4 regions of the Exiguobacterium sp. OS-77 genome follow, and region 3 is predicted to be linked to each of the others. Evidence: riboswitches for the same ligand, from Rfam matches in the RefSeq annotation. Region 3 holds a riboswitch; each other region holds the start of a gene.

What was found. A riboswitch is a leader RNA that binds a small molecule or an ion and turns the genes downstream of it on or off. The one in region 3 is predicted to bind thiamine pyrophosphate.
Region 1: another riboswitch for thiamine pyrophosphate. It lies ahead of thiD (bifunctional hydroxymethylpyrimidine kinase/phosphomethylpyrimidine kinase); the one in region 3 lies ahead of EXG77_RS07825 (ECF transporter S component).
Region 2: another riboswitch for thiamine pyrophosphate. It lies ahead of EXG77_RS10115 (thiamine phosphate synthase); the one in region 3 lies ahead of EXG77_RS07825 (ECF transporter S component).
Region 4: another riboswitch for thiamine pyrophosphate. It lies ahead of tenA (thiaminase II); the one in region 3 lies ahead of EXG77_RS07825 (ECF transporter S component).

What each region holds. Positions count from the first base shown of each region.
Region 1 is NZ_DF239008.1:2,601,673-2,605,930, forward strand. It holds gene thiE (thiamine phosphate synthase) at 1-630, opposite strand, end outside; gene thiM (hydroxyethylthiazole kinase) at 620-1,387, opposite strand; gene thiD (bifunctional hydroxymethylpyrimidine kinase/phosphomethylpyrimidine kinase) at 1,368-2,171, opposite strand; TPP riboswitch at 2,286-2,396, opposite strand; gene EXG77_RS13380 (murein hydrolase activator EnvC) at 2,460-3,737, opposite strand; gene EXG77_RS16640 (M23 family metallopeptidase) at 3,938-4,258, opposite strand, start outside.
Region 2 is NZ_DF239008.1:1,951,021-1,955,278, forward strand. It holds gene EXG77_RS10100 (thiazole synthase) at 1-631, opposite strand, end outside; gene thiS (sulfur carrier protein ThiS) at 634-834, opposite strand; gene EXG77_RS10110 (FAD-dependent oxidoreductase) at 831-1,775, opposite strand; gene EXG77_RS10115 (thiamine phosphate synthase) at 1,772-2,365, opposite strand; TPP riboswitch at 2,448-2,550, opposite strand; gene nagZ (beta-N-acetylhexosaminidase) at 2,607-3,827, opposite strand; gene EXG77_RS10125 (OsmC family protein) at 3,824-4,249, opposite strand.
Region 3 is NZ_DF239008.1:1,559,399-1,563,656, reverse strand. It holds gene EXG77_RS07835 (GNAT family N-acetyltransferase) at 1-801, shown strand, start outside; gene EXG77_RS07830 (50S ribosomal protein L25/general stress protein Ctc) at 1,094-1,771, shown strand; TPP riboswitch at 1,867-1,966, shown strand; gene EXG77_RS07825 (ECF transporter S component) at 2,067-2,639, shown strand; gene EXG77_RS07820 (ABC transporter ATP-binding protein) at 2,636-4,165, shown strand; gene EXG77_RS07815 (energy-coupling factor transporter transmembrane protein EcfT) at 4,137-4,258, shown strand, end outside.
Region 4 is NZ_DF239008.1:2,195,792-2,200,049, forward strand. It holds gene EXG77_RS11340 (glycoside hydrolase family 3 protein) at 1-1,172, shown strand, start outside; gene EXG77_RS11345 (hypothetical protein) at 1,203-1,499, opposite strand; gene tenA (thiaminase II) at 1,551-2,246, opposite strand; TPP riboswitch at 2,321-2,427, opposite strand; gene EXG77_RS11355 (DUF1002 domain-containing protein) at 2,621-3,502, shown strand; gene abc-f (ribosomal protection-like ABC-F family protein) at 3,782-4,258, shown strand, end outside.

The DNA of each region.
Region 1 (4,258 bases), 1.0 Mb from region 3:
GTTCTGAAGTGATTGATGCCATTCTCGCACAGCATCTGTCATTTGCTGCGCAGCGAGTTGCCGATCTTCTTTAGCGAAAATTTCTGAAATGACGGCGTACCCTTCTAGCGGGATGGGAAGGGTGGAGACATTTGTTGCTGTGATTCCACCAATACCGATTAGAGGTAATCGTACGGCTTCCCGAATCGCCTGAAGCATCGTATGCGACATGGAATCAGCGTCCGCTTTGGATGACGTCGCAAATAGAGATCCCACGCCTAAATAAGAGGCTCCGTCTCGTTCTGCTTCAATCGCTTGTGCAACAGTGGCTACCGACACACCAATTACAGCATCTGGTAAAAGGCGACGTGCTGCGGTTAAAGGAATGTCTTCTTGTCCGATATGCAAACCAGCTCCGACGAGTAACGCGATATCGATCCGGTCATTGATGATCAAAGGAATGTCGTGTCGATCCGTCAGTCTCTTCAACCGAACTGCCTGATCGTAGAATTCCTTTCCTTGTGCGGTTTTTTCTCGTAGTTGCACGATCGTCGCACCACCTAAAACAGCTTCCTCAACGACCGTCTCGATCGCGACGCCAGGATGGTACCGACGATCCGTCACTGCATAGATGGAGTAATCAATTGACACGTTCTGTCACCTCCACCAGTTCTTGCTCCGTCATGAGGCTGATCGCATTGAACAATTCTCGTTTAAAATCACCAAGACCTTGCGCAGAGACTGCTTGTTCTCCTGCTTTTCCCATGACGAATGTTCCGTGAACAGCCGCCTCAAACGCCGTATATCCTGCGCCGAGGAAGCTCGCAATCAAGGAAGCCGTCATACAGCCCGTACCCGTGATGTCTCCTAGACGAGGTGTTCCTACATGTAATTCCATTTCGCGCGTTCCATCCGTGATATAGTCGTTCGGACCTGTCACGACGAGGACAGATTTGTGTTTGCGAGCGAATGCACGAATACTTTCTCGATCCATCATTGCATCTCCCGCAGCATCGACTCCCTTAGTTCGTCCGTCTTCCCCAAGTAACGTCTTGATTTCAGAAGTATTTCCTTTGATGACCGTACACCCGAGATCAATGAGTTCTTTAGAAAAGGCAGTACGTAATGTCGTTGACCCTGCTCCAACTGGATCAAGAACGATCGGGACATTCAAACGTCCCGCTTCACGGGCTGCAAGTCGTTGAGCTGCTTGCATGTCTGCATCGATCGTACCAATGTTTAAGACAAGGGCTTGCGCGAGTCTAACCATCTCTTCTACTTCGCGAATGTCTTCCGCCATGACGGGTGATGCTCCAACAGCGAGTGTGACGTTTGCGCAGTCGTTGATCGTTACCGTGTTCGTCAGATGGTGAATGAGTGGTTTGTGTTCAAGAATGGTCGTAAACATGTGTATCCCTCCAAAGTGAATGAAAATGATGTGTCGGTCCAATACCTTGTCCGAGAGCAAATCCATGACGAATCGCCTCCGTGACATAGCTCTTTGCTTGTCTTACACTATCTGTAAAATCTTCTCCAAGCGCCATCCGCGCCGCAATCGCCGCAGATAAGGTACAACCAGTTCCATGAGTATGTTGATTGTCTAACCGTTCCGATGTGAAGCGGTGTTCTACTTCCCCATCAAACAACAAATCCGTCGCAGCTCCTGAGAGATGTCCACCTTTTAGTAATACTGCCCCTGTCTGTGTAGCTAATTGATGCATCGCCAGTCGCATTTCATCTAGATTGGTGACCGATCGTCCTGTTAAACGCTCCGCTTCCGGTAAATTTGGTGTGACGAGTGTCGCAAGCGGTAAAAGCTCCGAAATCAATGCTTGTTCAGCCTCCGTCCGTAATAAGGCATGTCCCCCTTTAGCGACCATGACGGGATCTAATATGATCGGAACTGTCTGTTTGCGGAGATGTGTAGCAATGAGACGAATCGTCTGCGCATTCGAGACCATTCCGATTTTGATCGCATCGACACGAATGTCTGAAAAAATCGACGTTAACTGGGCATCTACGATTTCTGGAGATAACTCTTCCACCGCTTGAACACCCAACGTATTTTGCGCCGTGACAGCTGTCAGGACGCTCATTCCATAAACGCCTAAAGCTGAAAATGTTTTTAAATCTGCTTGAATCCCAGCTCCACCACCGGAGTCGGATCCCGCAATCGTCAGTACATGTTTCATATTCTTTTCACCTTCCCATCGAGCAATATAAGGGAGTCGTGACCGACAAAAAAGCGTCGACCGCTGTAAAAAAGCAGTCGACGCTATACGAAAGCGTTATACACGCATTCCGGTATCCGTTCGGCTCAACTTTCCTACGCTGGTATTATCCAGTTCAGGTAATAGGGTCGAAAACAGATTGGTTTTCCTCTCAGCCGGATTCCTCCAGCTCCCCTAGTTGCTCAAGTATTCGTTTCGCCTTAACTGTAGCATAGGAAAGAAAAAAAAACGAGCCGAAGCCCGTTTTGATTACAGATATGCCAATGGATTGACTGCATTTAAAGGAGAAGAAGCACTGTATTGATAGCCTCCGACATGTAGTTCGAAATGTAAGTGTGGTCCTGTTGAATTCCCTGTACTACCAAGTGTTCCGACTTGCTGACCTTGAGAGACCGTTTGTCCTGCATGAACAGATAATGAGCTCATATGAGCGTAAACCGTCGTATAGACTTTTCCATCCAAGAAATGTGAAATCATGACGTGGTTTCCGTAAGGTCCACCACCTGATGCTGTAATGACGGTTCCGGCTGCTGCTGCGACGATCGGAGATCCGACGGGACCTTTGAAATCGACGCCATTATGGAATGTATAACCGTTTGCTCCACTAGCTGGTCCGAATCCTTGTGATACCCCACCAGAAGATGGTCGGACAAATTTCCCACCACCTGAAGCGATTGGTGTTGTATCTGAACTTGTTGATTCTGTATTCTTATTGGCTTGTTTTGCTGCTTGAGCACTTGCTTTAGCCGCTTTTTCAGCTGCCGCTTTCTCTGCTGCTGCTTTTTCAGCCGCTGCTTTAGCCGCTGCCTTCGCTGCCGCAATCGCACGTTCTTGCGCTTCGAGAGTCGCTTGCAGTTCTTTTGCGTCTAACAGTTCTGTCGTAAACTTCGTCTTCCCTTTTCGTAATTTTTTGAGTGTAGCACTACGCTCTTTCATTTGAACTTTTAACGCTTTTTTTTGTTCAAGCAATACTTTCTTTTCTTGCATTTGCTCCGCTTTTTTCTCAACAAGTGCTTGTTTTGCTTCTGCTAATTTTTGTTGTGTCGCGATGTAATCTGAAATCATTTTATCATCTTGTTCAGCAATCTTTTTACCCGCCATGACACGGCTGAATAAATCACCTAAATCCTTTGATCCAAAAATGACTTCTTCCCACTTAATCGAGTTTCCATCGTTTTCTTGGAAAACACGTAAACGATCACCGAGTAGTTCTTCCTGCTTCTGTAGCATCTCCTCGTAACGAACGATGTCTGCCTTTAACTCATCGATTCGATTGCTTAACTGTTTAATTTGTTTATTTTTTTCGGAAACTTGGAAAATCTTTTCGTTAATCGCTGCGTCGATTCGATTGATTTGACGTTGTTCTTTTGAAATTTTAGCTTCTTGCTTTTTAATCTCTTTTTCTAATTTACGTTGTTCAGCGGCATTTTCAGCCTTTTTTTCTTTAATCGTTGCTGCCGCGATCGGTTGTGTACCTGTTGTAAGTAATGCCCCTAAAACAATGGTAGAAATTAGTTTTTTTAGCATATATCGTTTTCCTCACTTATGTATTTTCATTTTTTATTATAGTATTCAAGTTTCTCTCATATCTGAAATAGATTATAGCACCCTAATCGTTTCAAAAAAATTTCATTTACATTTCAAGTGAAAACGTTTTTTTGTAATATATATATTTCTTATCAAATATAAAAAAAAGAATCGTTGCATATGCAACGATTCTTAACTGTTTAAAACATAGTCATTGGATTTACTGAGTTAGCTGGACCTGTTGCACTGTAGCTGTATCCACCAACGTGAATTTCGAAGTGCAAGTGTGGACCTGTTGAGTTTCCTGTGCTACCACGTGTACCGATTTGTTGACCTTGGCTGACGCGTTGACCTGCACTAGCGTTCAATGAACTCATATGTGCATAGACTGTCGTATATGTCTTCCCGTTCAATTGGTGAGCAATCATGATGTGATTTCCGTAAGGTCCGCCACCTGATGCTGTAATGACTGTACCAGTTGCAGCTGCCACGATTGGCGTGCCAACTGGACCACCGAAATC
Region 2 (4,258 bases), 390 kb from region 3:
CATGGGCGACAGCGGAGTTTAATAAGACACCGTCCGCACCGAGTTCCATCGCATAGGCGACGTCGGTCGGCGAGCCGATCCCGGCGTCGACGATGACCGGGACCGTCGTCTGCTCGATGATGAATCGTAGATGAAGTGGGTTGAGAATGCCTTGCCCGGAACCGATTGGTGATGCAGCCGGCATGATGGCGTGACAACCGAGTTCCTCGAGTCGCCGTGCAAGGACGACATCGTCTGACGTATACGGTAAGACGATGAAGCCTTCTTTGAGTAATTCTTCAGAAGCCCGTAACGTCTCGATCGGATCAGGTAGTAACGTCTTATCGCAACCAATCACTTCGACCTTGACCATGTCACACATACCGGATGCCCGCGCAAGCTTCGCTAACCGAACAGCTTCCTCCGCCGTCTTCGCACCAGCCGTGTTTGGAAGTAGATCGTACTTCGCTAAATCAAGCGACTCCAAGAAATTCGCTTGTTGTTTGTCGAAGATATCGAGCCGACGGACGGCAAATGTCAAAATTTGTGAAGCAGACGCATCGATTGCTTTCTGCTGTACCGTAGCATCCGTATATTTCCCTGTTCCGAGCAATAACCGTGATTCAAATGTCTTTTCTCCAATTTTCAGCATGTTTATCCTCCTCCTACGAAATGAACGATTTCAAATGTGTCATTGTCCCGAACGACTGTCTGACCGTACGCCATGCGATCGATAATTTGTCGATTCTGTTCGACGATGACGAGCTTTTCCCCTAAGCCGAGTTGCGTGAGCATGTCCTCGATCGTTTTAATCTGTTCGATCGTGTGGTCATTGCCGTTAATCGTAATGTTCATCGGACTTCCTCCTTCTGAATCAACCGTAATGTATTTACCAAGACTTCCGCTGTCGCTGGTGCGAGTAATATGCCATGCCGATGATGCCCTGTCGCTAGGAAGATCCGACGGGATGAATCGGTGACTCCGATATATGGCAAGCCGGACACCGTTTGCGGTCGTACACCGGACCAGACTTCTTCGATGACCGCGTCACGAATCGGTGGATACAGTCGTTCTGCTGCTTGAAGCAGTGACATGATCCCAGCGACACTGACGCCGACCGTCTCGTCGTGCGGCAGTTCGGTCGCACCGATCAAAATCCGTCCGTCAGCTTTTGGCACGAGGTAGACGGCTTCATCAAACAGAATCGAGCGTAACGGCTGACCCGCGAGACGGACGGCGAGACACTCCCCTTTGACCCCATATGTCGCGATCGAATTTCCGACTGTATCGAGCAAGGCTTGCGACCCGCGTCCGGCAGCGACCGTCACTGTTCGTCCGGTCCACGTTCCTGCGTTCGATTCGATCCTGATGAAGTCATCGTTCTCTTCGATGCGTGTGACATCTACCTGTTCTTCAATCGATATGCCACGTGCGTGTAAGGCATACATCAATGCAGTCGTCAGTCGTCGTGGATCGATTTGACCGACAGCTGGAAACAGATGCTCGCTTCCTTTACGTTTTAACAAAAACGGTTGTTCCCGGTACCCACAATCGATGCCTGTCTCTCGCTCGAGTCGACGTGCAAGCAACGGATACAGACGACGACTACGTGCGGCAAGTACATGCAATTCCGCCCTCAGCTCGATGTCCGTCGCGAGCATCCCGGCAGCTGCGCGGCTCGTTCCTCGTCCGCATGTTCCACGTTCTAAGACGACGACGGATTCATTCTGACAGGCGAGACCATAAGCAAGCGTCAACCCGATGACTCCACCGCCGATGATGATGTGATTCGTCATACGCGAACCCCCTGATAACGCTTGACGGCGGCGAGTGGATCCGATTGACCGAGAATACCCGATAAGACGGCGATTCCGGTTGCCCCGGTCGCTGCGATTTCAGGCATGCATTCTGGTGTAATCCCACCGATCGCAATGACTGGTTTCGTCGTGAAGGTGACGACTTGCTTTAATGCGTCGATCCCTCGGGGTGGTAGGTCCGGCTTCGACGCTGTCGGATAAATATGACCGTACAGCAGTCGGTCGGCTCCTTCCGCTTCTGCTGCCAGTGCCTCTGCTAGTGAATGGACCGATTTCCCGATGACGAGATTCGGAAAATGACGTCGCACATCGCGGACACGCAAGGAACGGCGCGTCAGCTGCACACCGATGCCGGCGACATGGGCGACGTCGACCCGGTCATGAACCGTTAACTGTTCAGGCGAATAACCATGCCCAAGGAGTGCTTCAATCAGATCAAGTAATTCTGCCGCCGATAAGTTCGGTTCACGTAGATGCAGCTGATCCGTATAGGGTTGAAGTGATTGAAAGGTCTTTATTTCGTCAAGCGGATGAATGGATCCCGTCGAAATCAGATGTAAACGCATCATGTTCTTCCTTTCCATACGAAAAAGGACCACTCCCGATGTTGAAGGGAGTGGTCCGAAAATGCGCTGAAGCGCTAAGGATATCTAGGGTTTCGAGCCACTTCCCTCCGCTAGTACGAACTAGATCAGGTTCAAAGGGTCCGGATACTTCCGTCTCAGTCTGCTGGGAGACTCCCCTAGTGTCTTTTCGTGTTTAATTGGCTTGCCCCATTAGTCTAGCATGAGTCGCTTTGCTTCGCTAGTCCTAGTTGAGCGCTTCCACTTGCTGAATCAGCTCCGATTTCGTCGGTCGCTGTTGCTCTTGGCTGTCGGCATACGTCTGCTTTAGCTTCAGGATGCGCATTACTTTAGCATCGAGCATCTCCGGCGTCAGCGTTTGGTCTTTGACGGCTTGCATCACTTCAGCATGAACTTTTGCGTAAGCACCTGCCTCTGAAAACATCGCCATATCAGCTCCATTGACGAGCGACTGACGTGCCGCTTCTGCGAGACCATATCGTTTCGTGATCGCTCCCATGACGAGATCATCCGTGATGATGACACCGTTGAATCCGAGTTGCTGACGCAAGAGGTCAGTCAAGATCGGCTTTGAGAGCGAGGATGGATTCGTATCGTCATACGCGGGATAGAGAATATGGGCAACCATCACCATCTCGGCGCCCTCTTGAATCGCTTCTTTAAACGGTAACAGTTCCGTCTGCTTCAGTTCTTCCTTTGATGCCGTCACTTTCGGTAGCCCGACATGGGAATCGACACTCGTATTGCCGTGACCGGGAAAATGTTTGACGACCGGAATCGTTCCCGTCTCCTGCATCCCGTGCATCAGGGCCGTACCAAGCGTCGCGACGGTCTTCGGATCAGCACTGAACGCACGGTCGCCGATGATCGGATTGTTCGGATTACTGTTGACGTCTAGGACCGGTGCGAAGTCCATGTTGAAGCCATAAAATCGTGACAAATGTCCGAGCGTACGTCCGACATCTTCCATTTTCGCATCATCTGCTCCTTGCGCCATCCGTTGACTCGTCGGTAGACGTAATCGTTGATCCGGTACCCGGCTGACCCGTCCGCCTTCTTCATCGATCCCAACAAACGCATACGGTTTTTGATTCGTCTCTTGAATCGCACGTGTGAACGTCAAGAGTTGTTCTTCTGACGTGATGTTTCCGCCGAGCAATAAGACCCCGCCAATCGCATGCGTCTGTAACAATTTCCGGTCAGCTGCTGAAAGTTCCGTGCCGGCGACTCCGATATAGAGCAGTTGATCGATTTTTTCTGACGTCGACATCGCTTTTAATTGTTGCTTTAGTTTTGCTTGTTGTCGTTCTTCTTTCGTCGGCTCAGGCTTCGGTTTCTTTTCTTCTGTCGGTTGTTTCGATTCCGGTTGTGATGATTTCGTTGGTTCCGTCGTCTCCTGCGCACACCCTGCAAGCAACAGGCAACCGATCAGTACGACTTTCTTCACAAAGGATCCTCGCTCCGGACACCATTGATCGAATAATAGACGGAAATCTCAGCGTTCAGGGATTGCGAGACCGAACAATATTTATCCTTTGATAACGAGATGGCGCGACGGACCTTATCTTCCGGGAGATCTCCTTCGAGCCGGTAATGAATCGAGATCGACGTAAAACGCCGCGGATGGTCCTCTGCCCGTTCTCCTTCGATATCCATTTCGAAATGGGTGATCGTCAAGCGCATCTTCTCTAAGATCGAAACGATATCAATTCCGGTACAGCCGGCAACGGCATGTAGCAGTAGCTCAGTCGGTCGCGGCGCTTGATTTTCACCCCCGTTTTCGGGTGCTGCATCCATCGCCAGGTGATGCCCTGATTCCGTCTGTCCACTAAACCCCATCTGTTTGTTCCATGTCACTGTCGCTTGCATCGTTTCCAC
Region 3 (4,258 bases):
GGTGGCGAGTTCGGTCAACGCTTGATCGATCACGCGGCACGAGCAGGAAAGTCATTTGATATCCACCTGCTTCCGTCCGGTCACCCAATCGAATTAGAACAGCTCGCAAGCCAGCTGCATCAAACGGAGTACGACTGGATTTGGTTGACGCATTGTGAGACGTCTACGGGCGTTCTCTACGATCTCGATGCGGTAAAAGCGCTGTTAAATCAACGAACCGCACTCATCGTCGATGCGATCAGCGCCGTCGGGACCGGACGTTTCTCATACGCTGGCTGCAGATTCGTCACGACCGTCTCCGGAAAGGCAATTGGAGGTTTACCGGGTCTTGCGTTCATCGGTCATACAGACTGCATCCTACCTTCTCCACGTGTTCCACGTTATCTGGATCTCGGACTCTATGCGGAAGGCGTCGCCTTTTCCGGCTCATCGAACTTGTTGCTGGCTTGTCAGGCAGCGCTCGATGCCCTTGATCTCGATCAAGCCGCCATCAAGATGACTTATCTCGAACAGGTCGTTCGAGCGACTGGTTTTAACCTGCTTGCGACTCAAGAAGCACAAGCGCCGGGAATTCTGACGATCGTCCATCCGTCGGCAACCGCTTTAGGAGACGCTCTCCGGATCCAGGGCTATCATGTTCAATATGAAAGCGACTATCTCGTCCATAATCAATGGCTCCAAATCTCAACGATGGGACAGACGACGATGCGGCACATCGAACGTCTCATCCGAGTATTAGTCCGTGAAAACCAACGCATCACCATAAAAAATGAAAAAAATGAAAGACCTCTTAACCCTTGATTTCAAGCGGTTTGGAGGTCTTTCGACTTTAAAAAATAAAAAATAGAGGTTTAAGGATTTAAAACATAGGGGTATAAACTCACTAGCACCGCATCAAACCGGTGACTTACTCACACATGTTTCTCAATATCAGCGTAATGACCTGGGAGAGAAATGCAAAGTCACGAAAGCGTCAGATTCAAAGCGAGTCTGAAACCGATTGTCTTAGCATGTTTCATATTGTTCAGGACTTGTCCTGCTCCTACATTCATTACCTTTTGAGGGCTATACCAAATTCAAGGGGGAAATGAACATGTCAGTTAAATTAACAGCCGAAAAACGCGAGGTACGTCCACGCTCACTCCGTAAACAATTACGTCATGAAGGAAAAGCTCTTGGTGTCGTGTATGGTTACAAAGTGGAAAGTACACCAATCTCATTCGAAGAAAAAGAATTGCTTAAAATCGTTCGAGAAAACGGTGAGAACGTCTTGATTTCACTGAAACTCGACGGTAAAAATATTAACGTCTTGATCAACCGTCGTGATATGGATGTCTTCACACCAACTGTCGATCACGTTGAATTCATCGCCGTTAAAATGGATGAAGAGACAGAAGTCGAAGCAGACGTCGTACTCGTCGGCGAAGCAGCTGGCGCTAAAGTCGGTGGATTCCTGTCACAGACACTCTTTAAAGTAACAGTCGCAGCTACACCAGATAAATTACCAGAGAACGTCGAAGTCGACGTCACGAACCTCGAAATCGGCGATTCGATTTCTGTTGCTGATCTTCCAGAACAAAAAGATTTCCGTATCGTCACAGAAGGCGACATTCAAGTCGCAGCTGTCGTCGAATCAACGCTTGAACAAGAGCTTGAGGAAATCGAAGAAGCAGAAGCTGAGGCACAAGCGGAAGCTGGTGAAGACAACGAAGCGGAAGCTACGGAAGAGTCTTCAGAAGAAGCAAAAGAAGAGAACGAAGACAACAAATAAGTCGTTTGACGATACGCCCTTCGTGGCGTATCGTTTTTTTGTGTCTTGACAATAGACAGAAGATTGCCTAAAGTGAACAGCGTATCACCTATTACCATATCCACTAGGGGAGCCCATTTGGCTGAGACGATTCACTTCGGACCCTTCGAACCTGATCTAGTTCATACTAGCGTAGGAAAGTGGAGCGATCACATCCAATGACTCCTGCTGCGCGCAGTTTTTCTGAGGACCGCTCTCTTTTTTACGGAGGGCGGTCTTTTTTGGCGTCTCCCCCATTCTAAGGAGGACGTACCTAATGCAAAACTGGAAAATGAAAGAAATTATGGTCATGATGATGCTCGCCGTCGCTTGCGGGGTCATCTATCTTGGTTGGTCAACACTCTGGTTACCGATGTCTGCGATCTTCGGACCTGTCGGTGCCAACTGGATGTTTGGGATCTGGATCATCGCGAGCCCGCTCGTCGCAGCAATCATTCAAAAACCAGGTGCCGCTCTCATCGCGGAAATCGTCGCGGCAGCCGTCGAGCTGTTCACGGGTAGTCACTTTGGTTTATCGGCTCTACTGATCGGGGTATGCCAAGGGCTTGGTGCGGAAATCGTCTTTGCGATGACGCGTTATCGCCGTTATGACACATGGACATTGATGTTATCGGGTGTTGGAGCCGCGATTGGTAGCATTGTCTATAGTCTGATCGCGAACGGATTCGGTTACTACACGACGACGACGTTGCTTGCGACAACTGGCTTACAATTAATTAGTGGCGCATTACTGGGCGGCTTGCTTGCAGCGATTCTCGTCCGTCGCCTTGTTGCGACCGGTGTCTTGAACGGGTTTGCGGCAGGACGTGCGAAACGGGAAGTCGCATGATTACTGTCGACGATCTCAGCATCCGCTACCCCGGTCAGATGAAGTCGGTGCTCGATCATGTATCGCTGACGATCGAGCAAGGAACGACCCTTCTGCTCGGACGAAGCGGGAGTGGCAAGACGACACTGCTTCATGCCCTAGCCGGACTGACACCAGAGACGATTGAAGTCGAACAGACTGGAACCGTTACCCGGTCCGGTTCGGTCGGAGTGCTGTTCCAAAATCCAGAAGAACAGTTCTGCATGGAAACGATCGGACGGGAAATCGCTTTTAGCTTAGAAAACCGGTCGATTCCACGCGCAGAGATGGAGGAACGCATTGAACGCTTACTCGCACTCGTTGGTCTCCCTCTCCCCTTCTCGACACCAATCGCGAGTCTATCCGGGGGGATGAAACAACGCCTCGCGCTCGCCGCGGTCCTGGCACTTGAGCCGACGATCTTATTACTCGATGAACCAACAGCTCAGATTGACCCGATCGGGCAACACGAGCTGATGGCGTTGATCTTTCGGATTCAGAAAGAACATGATTTAACGATCGTCTTGATCGAACACCAACTCGATGTCTGTTTACCTTACATCGACAAAATCGTCTTACTTGAGGACGGATCGGTGACTGCAACGGCGCATCCGCAGGATTTGTTCCCGCAGGCGTATACGGATCTTCAATCGAAAGGGATCGCTGTTCCCTCTTTGTATCCGTACACGTTAGAGACGTTACCCATAGATGGACCACAAGCAGCGCGACTTCATGTGCTTCCTCCAGTCGCTACTGCAGGCATTCCCTTGTTACACGTCGCTGCATTATCGACGAAAGCACCTTACCCGCTGACCGATGCGACATTTTCCCTGAAGACGGGAGAATGGGTGATGCTGCTCGGGGCAAACGGCTCCGGGAAAAGTACGTTGCTTGCAACACTCGGTCGGTTGCTCTCGCATCGTGGAACATATCGGTTCCAGGAACGTCCGGCTCAGCGTTACTCCCGGCGACGCTTTTATGAGCACGTTGGTTATGTCTTTCAACAACCGGATCTGCAGTTTCTCAAACTGACAGTCGAAGCGGAAATCGACTGGAGTCACCGGGCAGCGACGAGTGATGAGCGCACAGCGTTGCTCGAACGACTGGAACTCGCATCTGTCAAACAGCAGTCACCGCTTGCGCTTAGTACGGGGCAACAACGACGGCTCAGCGTCGCGACGATGCTCGGGCAGACGAAGGATTTATTGTTGCTCGATGAACCGACGTTCGGACAGGATGGATTGACGACACGGCGGCTCATGGAACAGTTGTTGACGGAACAACAAAACGGAACGACGCTCGTCATGGCAACACACGATATGGAACTCGTTGCCCGATACGCGGATCGTGTCCTCGTCATGGAGCAAGGCCGGATTGCCTTTGACGGACGTCCGAGCGAGTTATTCGCTGACGTTCCGTTACTCGAACGCTGTCAGCTACAACGTCCACTTTCGTACCAATTCCAGGAGGTGAAGCGCAATGCAGACGAACGCGTCACCGTTCGCTAAACTCAATCCTGTCATTAAGGGGAGCGGATTGGTTTTGATCATGTTTGCCTTGATTGCAACGAACGACTGGGTCAAGACGTTGGTGTTCCTGAG
Region 4 (4,258 bases), 640 kb from region 3:
TCGAGCTCGTACCGTTCAAGCGAGCTATTGCTGAAGACATCGATATGATCATGACAGGACACATCGGGATGCCGCAAATCGAACCTGAAGTTGTCACGTCGACAAATGTTACCTTCCCTTTACCTGCGACGTTATCGGATGATGTCATCACGGGCGTACTGCGCGAAAAACTTGGTTACGATGGCATCGTCATCACAGACGCGTTGAACATGCAGGCGATCGCCGACAACTTCACGGAATCAGAAGCCGTCTTAAAGACGTTTGACGCCGGTGTCGATATCGCGCTCATGCCGACGATCCTTCGTTCCGAGCAGGATGTCACAAAACTCGACCGGATTTTCAAGGATGTGATCGCAGCAGTCAAAGATGGTCGCCTCTCAGAGGAACGGATCGATCAATCGGTTGAGCGGATTCTGACACTGAAAGCAGAACGCGGAATTTGGAACGGTACGACTGACACGACATCCCTAGCTGAAAAAATCGCGCAATCGAACCAAATCGTCGGTAGTCCCGAGCATAAAGCAAAAGAACGTGCGATGACGGAAGCCGCGGTCACACTCGTGAAAAATGATCAGCGGACCTTACCATTCAAACCGAAAAAGAATGCCAACGTTCTTGTGATCGCTCCTGCGGCGGATCAAACGGACAGCATGAAAAAAACGATCGCTTCCCTACCGAAGAATCGGAACTGGCACGTGACGACAGCGAATTACTCGGCTACTACGCTACCGCTCGACCAAAACCCGACATTACGGGCGCAACTCGATGCAGCAGATTACATCATCGTCGGTTCCAACGTCAACACGAGTGCTAAACTACTACCTACTGCACCAGAACAAGCGATTCCGGCTTCGATCTTCCGCTATGCGAAACAAACGGATACACCATCCGTCCTGCTCAGTCTCCGTAACCCATACGATGTCGCCGTACAACCGGACGCACCGGCACACGTCCTCGTCTATGGCTTCAAAGGCGATCCAAACGGTCCAGACTCCGAAGCAGGCAATCTAAAATCAGCGGGACCGAACCTGCCTGCAGGTATCAGAGCGATCTTCGGAACGTTCAAACCGCAAGGCACTTTACCGGTTGATGTGCCGGTCTTTAAGAACGGTGTCTTTACCGATCAACTGCATCTCGAATTCGGTGACGGCTTTAAAAACTGGAAAAAATGATGACGTGATACACCAAAAGACCGAAGCTCCTTAAAGGATGCCTCGGTCTTTTAATGATTGATACGGATATTCAGCTTCTTCTTTCGCACGATGGTAGACGCGGTATAACCAATAAGTCAGCAGTGCATAGACGACGATGACAAGAACAGCAGAAATATAGCTTCCCATGCTATACGCTACCTTGAAGTTTCGAGTCGATGCGGATATACCGGATAATACGATCAACGTTGGGATGATAAGTCCTACAAATCTTACTTTGACTTTACCAAGCATTCGTTGCATAGCATATGCCGCGAGGATCACAAGTGCGATCACGATGATTTCCATTCCAATCCCTACTCTCACTAAATGGTATTCCTAATTCTACCATCTAGTGATTCAAGAAGATACCGCTCGTGCTGGAATCGTTTCGTAAACTGATGCAAATGTCTCTTCCGTCCACCCCATGTGCCAGAAGAGTAACTCATAGTAACAACTCGTCACGAAATGACGTTTCATCCGCTCGCGTTCCGTCGGGCTCGCTTGCTCCGCCAGCGCATCAAGCCGTGCAATCTGTTCAAAGACGACCTTTTCAAACCATTCCGAGCTATACGTGTCGATCCATTGCTGATAGATTTTTTCTTCCGGTGTACACGTTAGTAATTGTTGCCCGACTTCATAATACAACCAGTAACATGGCAAGATGGCAGCAATCGTCTCACCGAGCGTTCCTTCACTCGCATGATGCATGTGCGAGACATACGCATATGCTGTCGGTGCCGGTTCAAATGCTTCAAGATCTGCTGCCGTAATACCGAGCGGCTCAAAAAATGATTGATGTAAGCTCAACTCTGCCTCGTAAGTCGAAGTAGCATGCTCGGCAAGTGTCGCAATCGTCGCGAAGTCGTCTGCTTTTGACGCTGCCTTCGCTTGAATCTTCGCAAAGTGTTTTAAGTAATAGGCATCCTGCATGACGTAATGCCGAAATTTCGAGAGCGGTAACGTCCCCTCCCCGATTCCTTGTACGAATGGGTGCGTAAAACTACTATCCCAATACGCTTGTGCCGCTTGTTTGATTTCTTGTGTGAATGTCATGATCTCATCCTCCTCGTTTAGTTATGAAACGAAAAAACACCACCCCGAAACACACGGGCATGGCGCAAGAAGAACAAGACTTGACGCCACTTCCCTCCGTAAGTACGAACTTAATCAGGTTCAAAGGGTCCGAACGTCTTCGTTCGTCTCAGTCGGTCTACCGACTCCCCTAGTGGTCATTATTCGATTCAAATTCACTATAGCATGCTGAAAACGGAAGTCAAGTTGTCTCCTTTTCGCTATACTATGGAGTGTCAGAAGACGGATATCGTCTCCATCTGCAGACCGATTCCGAACAGACATCGTTCCCGTACACTAAATTTAGTACCTGATACTATAATTCATTCTGTTACTTACAATTGGAGGATTTCATTATGCATACACCAACAAAAATCATGGCATCAGCCGTTATCGCTTCTGCTTTATTACTCCCAACAGCCGCATCCGCCGAACAAGTCGTCGATAAGACGATCGTCACACTCGGGGAGTCGCTCGGCGCAAAAGATAAAGCATGGGTGCTTTCACGTCTCAATGCACCGGAAGGGATTACACCGATCATCGCAACTTCTGCTGACGAGGAAAAATATCTCGGGAAAAACATCCCACAGTCGCAAAAAGGCGGCAACATGTATTCGTCGGCTAAAATCGAACTGACGGAAAAAGGAGATGGACTCTCCGTCTCGACGGAAAACATCACATGGGTGACGAAGGATATGTATCTCAACGCTCTCGTCACAGCGGGTGTCAAAGATGCCGACATCACGATTACTTCCCCTTACAAGGTGACCGGGACATCCGCCTTGACAGGAATCATGAAGGCGTACGATCAAACTTCCGCTGAAACCGGGATTAAGTTAAGTGACGAACGCAAGGATCTAGCACAGCAAGAATTATCAGTCACATCAGACGTCGGGAAAACCGTTGGAACGGATAAGGTGGCTGACTTGATGAATGAGATCAAGGCTGAGATCGCCAATCAAAAACCGGAAACCAAAGTCGAAATCGAAAACCTGATCGTCCAAGTCATTCAAAACAACAATATCCAATTGTCTGACGCACAAATGGACCGGCTGACGAATCTGTTCAATCAAATGGAGCAAGCGAACATCAACTGGGGACAAATCGAGAGTGGATTGAAAAATGCGGGACAAGACATCCACGCGTTCGCAACTTCAGAAGAAACGAAAGGATTTTTCGCTAAATTATTTGATGGACTCAGTGACTTCTTCAGTTCAATCGCGGGTGTGTTCAAATAATTCAGACTTCCGTAACTGACAAAAAAATAGTAAACTAGATGTATCTGAAACGAAAGGTGGTGTGAAAAGATGGACTTTGCCGCGTGCAAACACTGGTTGATGGAACAATTGTATCTGTTGCGCGCGATTTTTCATGAAATGGCGTTCTAAGGCACCCGTCTGTCCTTTTTTAAGAACTTCATGAATGAAAAATACTGCAAAGCGCATCTTTCACACGTTAGGGAGAGTGCTATTTGCGCTCTCCTTTTTTGATGCGCGCGAAAGGATCAATTGAATATGATGATTTGCGACATTCAACACCTGACAAAACAATTCGGAGGCGAGACGATCTTAGCGGATGTTTCCCTCTTCTTAAACGAACACGACCGTGTCGGTCTGATTGGACGAAACGGGAGTGGTAAGACGACATTACTCCGCTTGCTTGCTCGCCTCGAGCAACCGGACGGTGGTGTCATCTATCAAAAGAACGGTTTGACGATCGGCTACTTGGAACAACTTCCTGTATATAGTGAAACGATGACCGGACTCGACGTCCTTTGGACAGCGTTTGCAGAGACTCTTGCGATCCGTTCCCGGATGCAACAGTTGGAGCAAATGATGGCGACAGCACCAGATGATCTCGATGCACTACTCGTACGGTATGCGGAAGCGACGAATGCATTCGAGCAAAAGGACGGCTATCTGCTCGACTCGAAGATCGAACGCATGGTGAACGGATTACATCTCCGTCCGTTACTCACTCGTCCTTTCCACCAG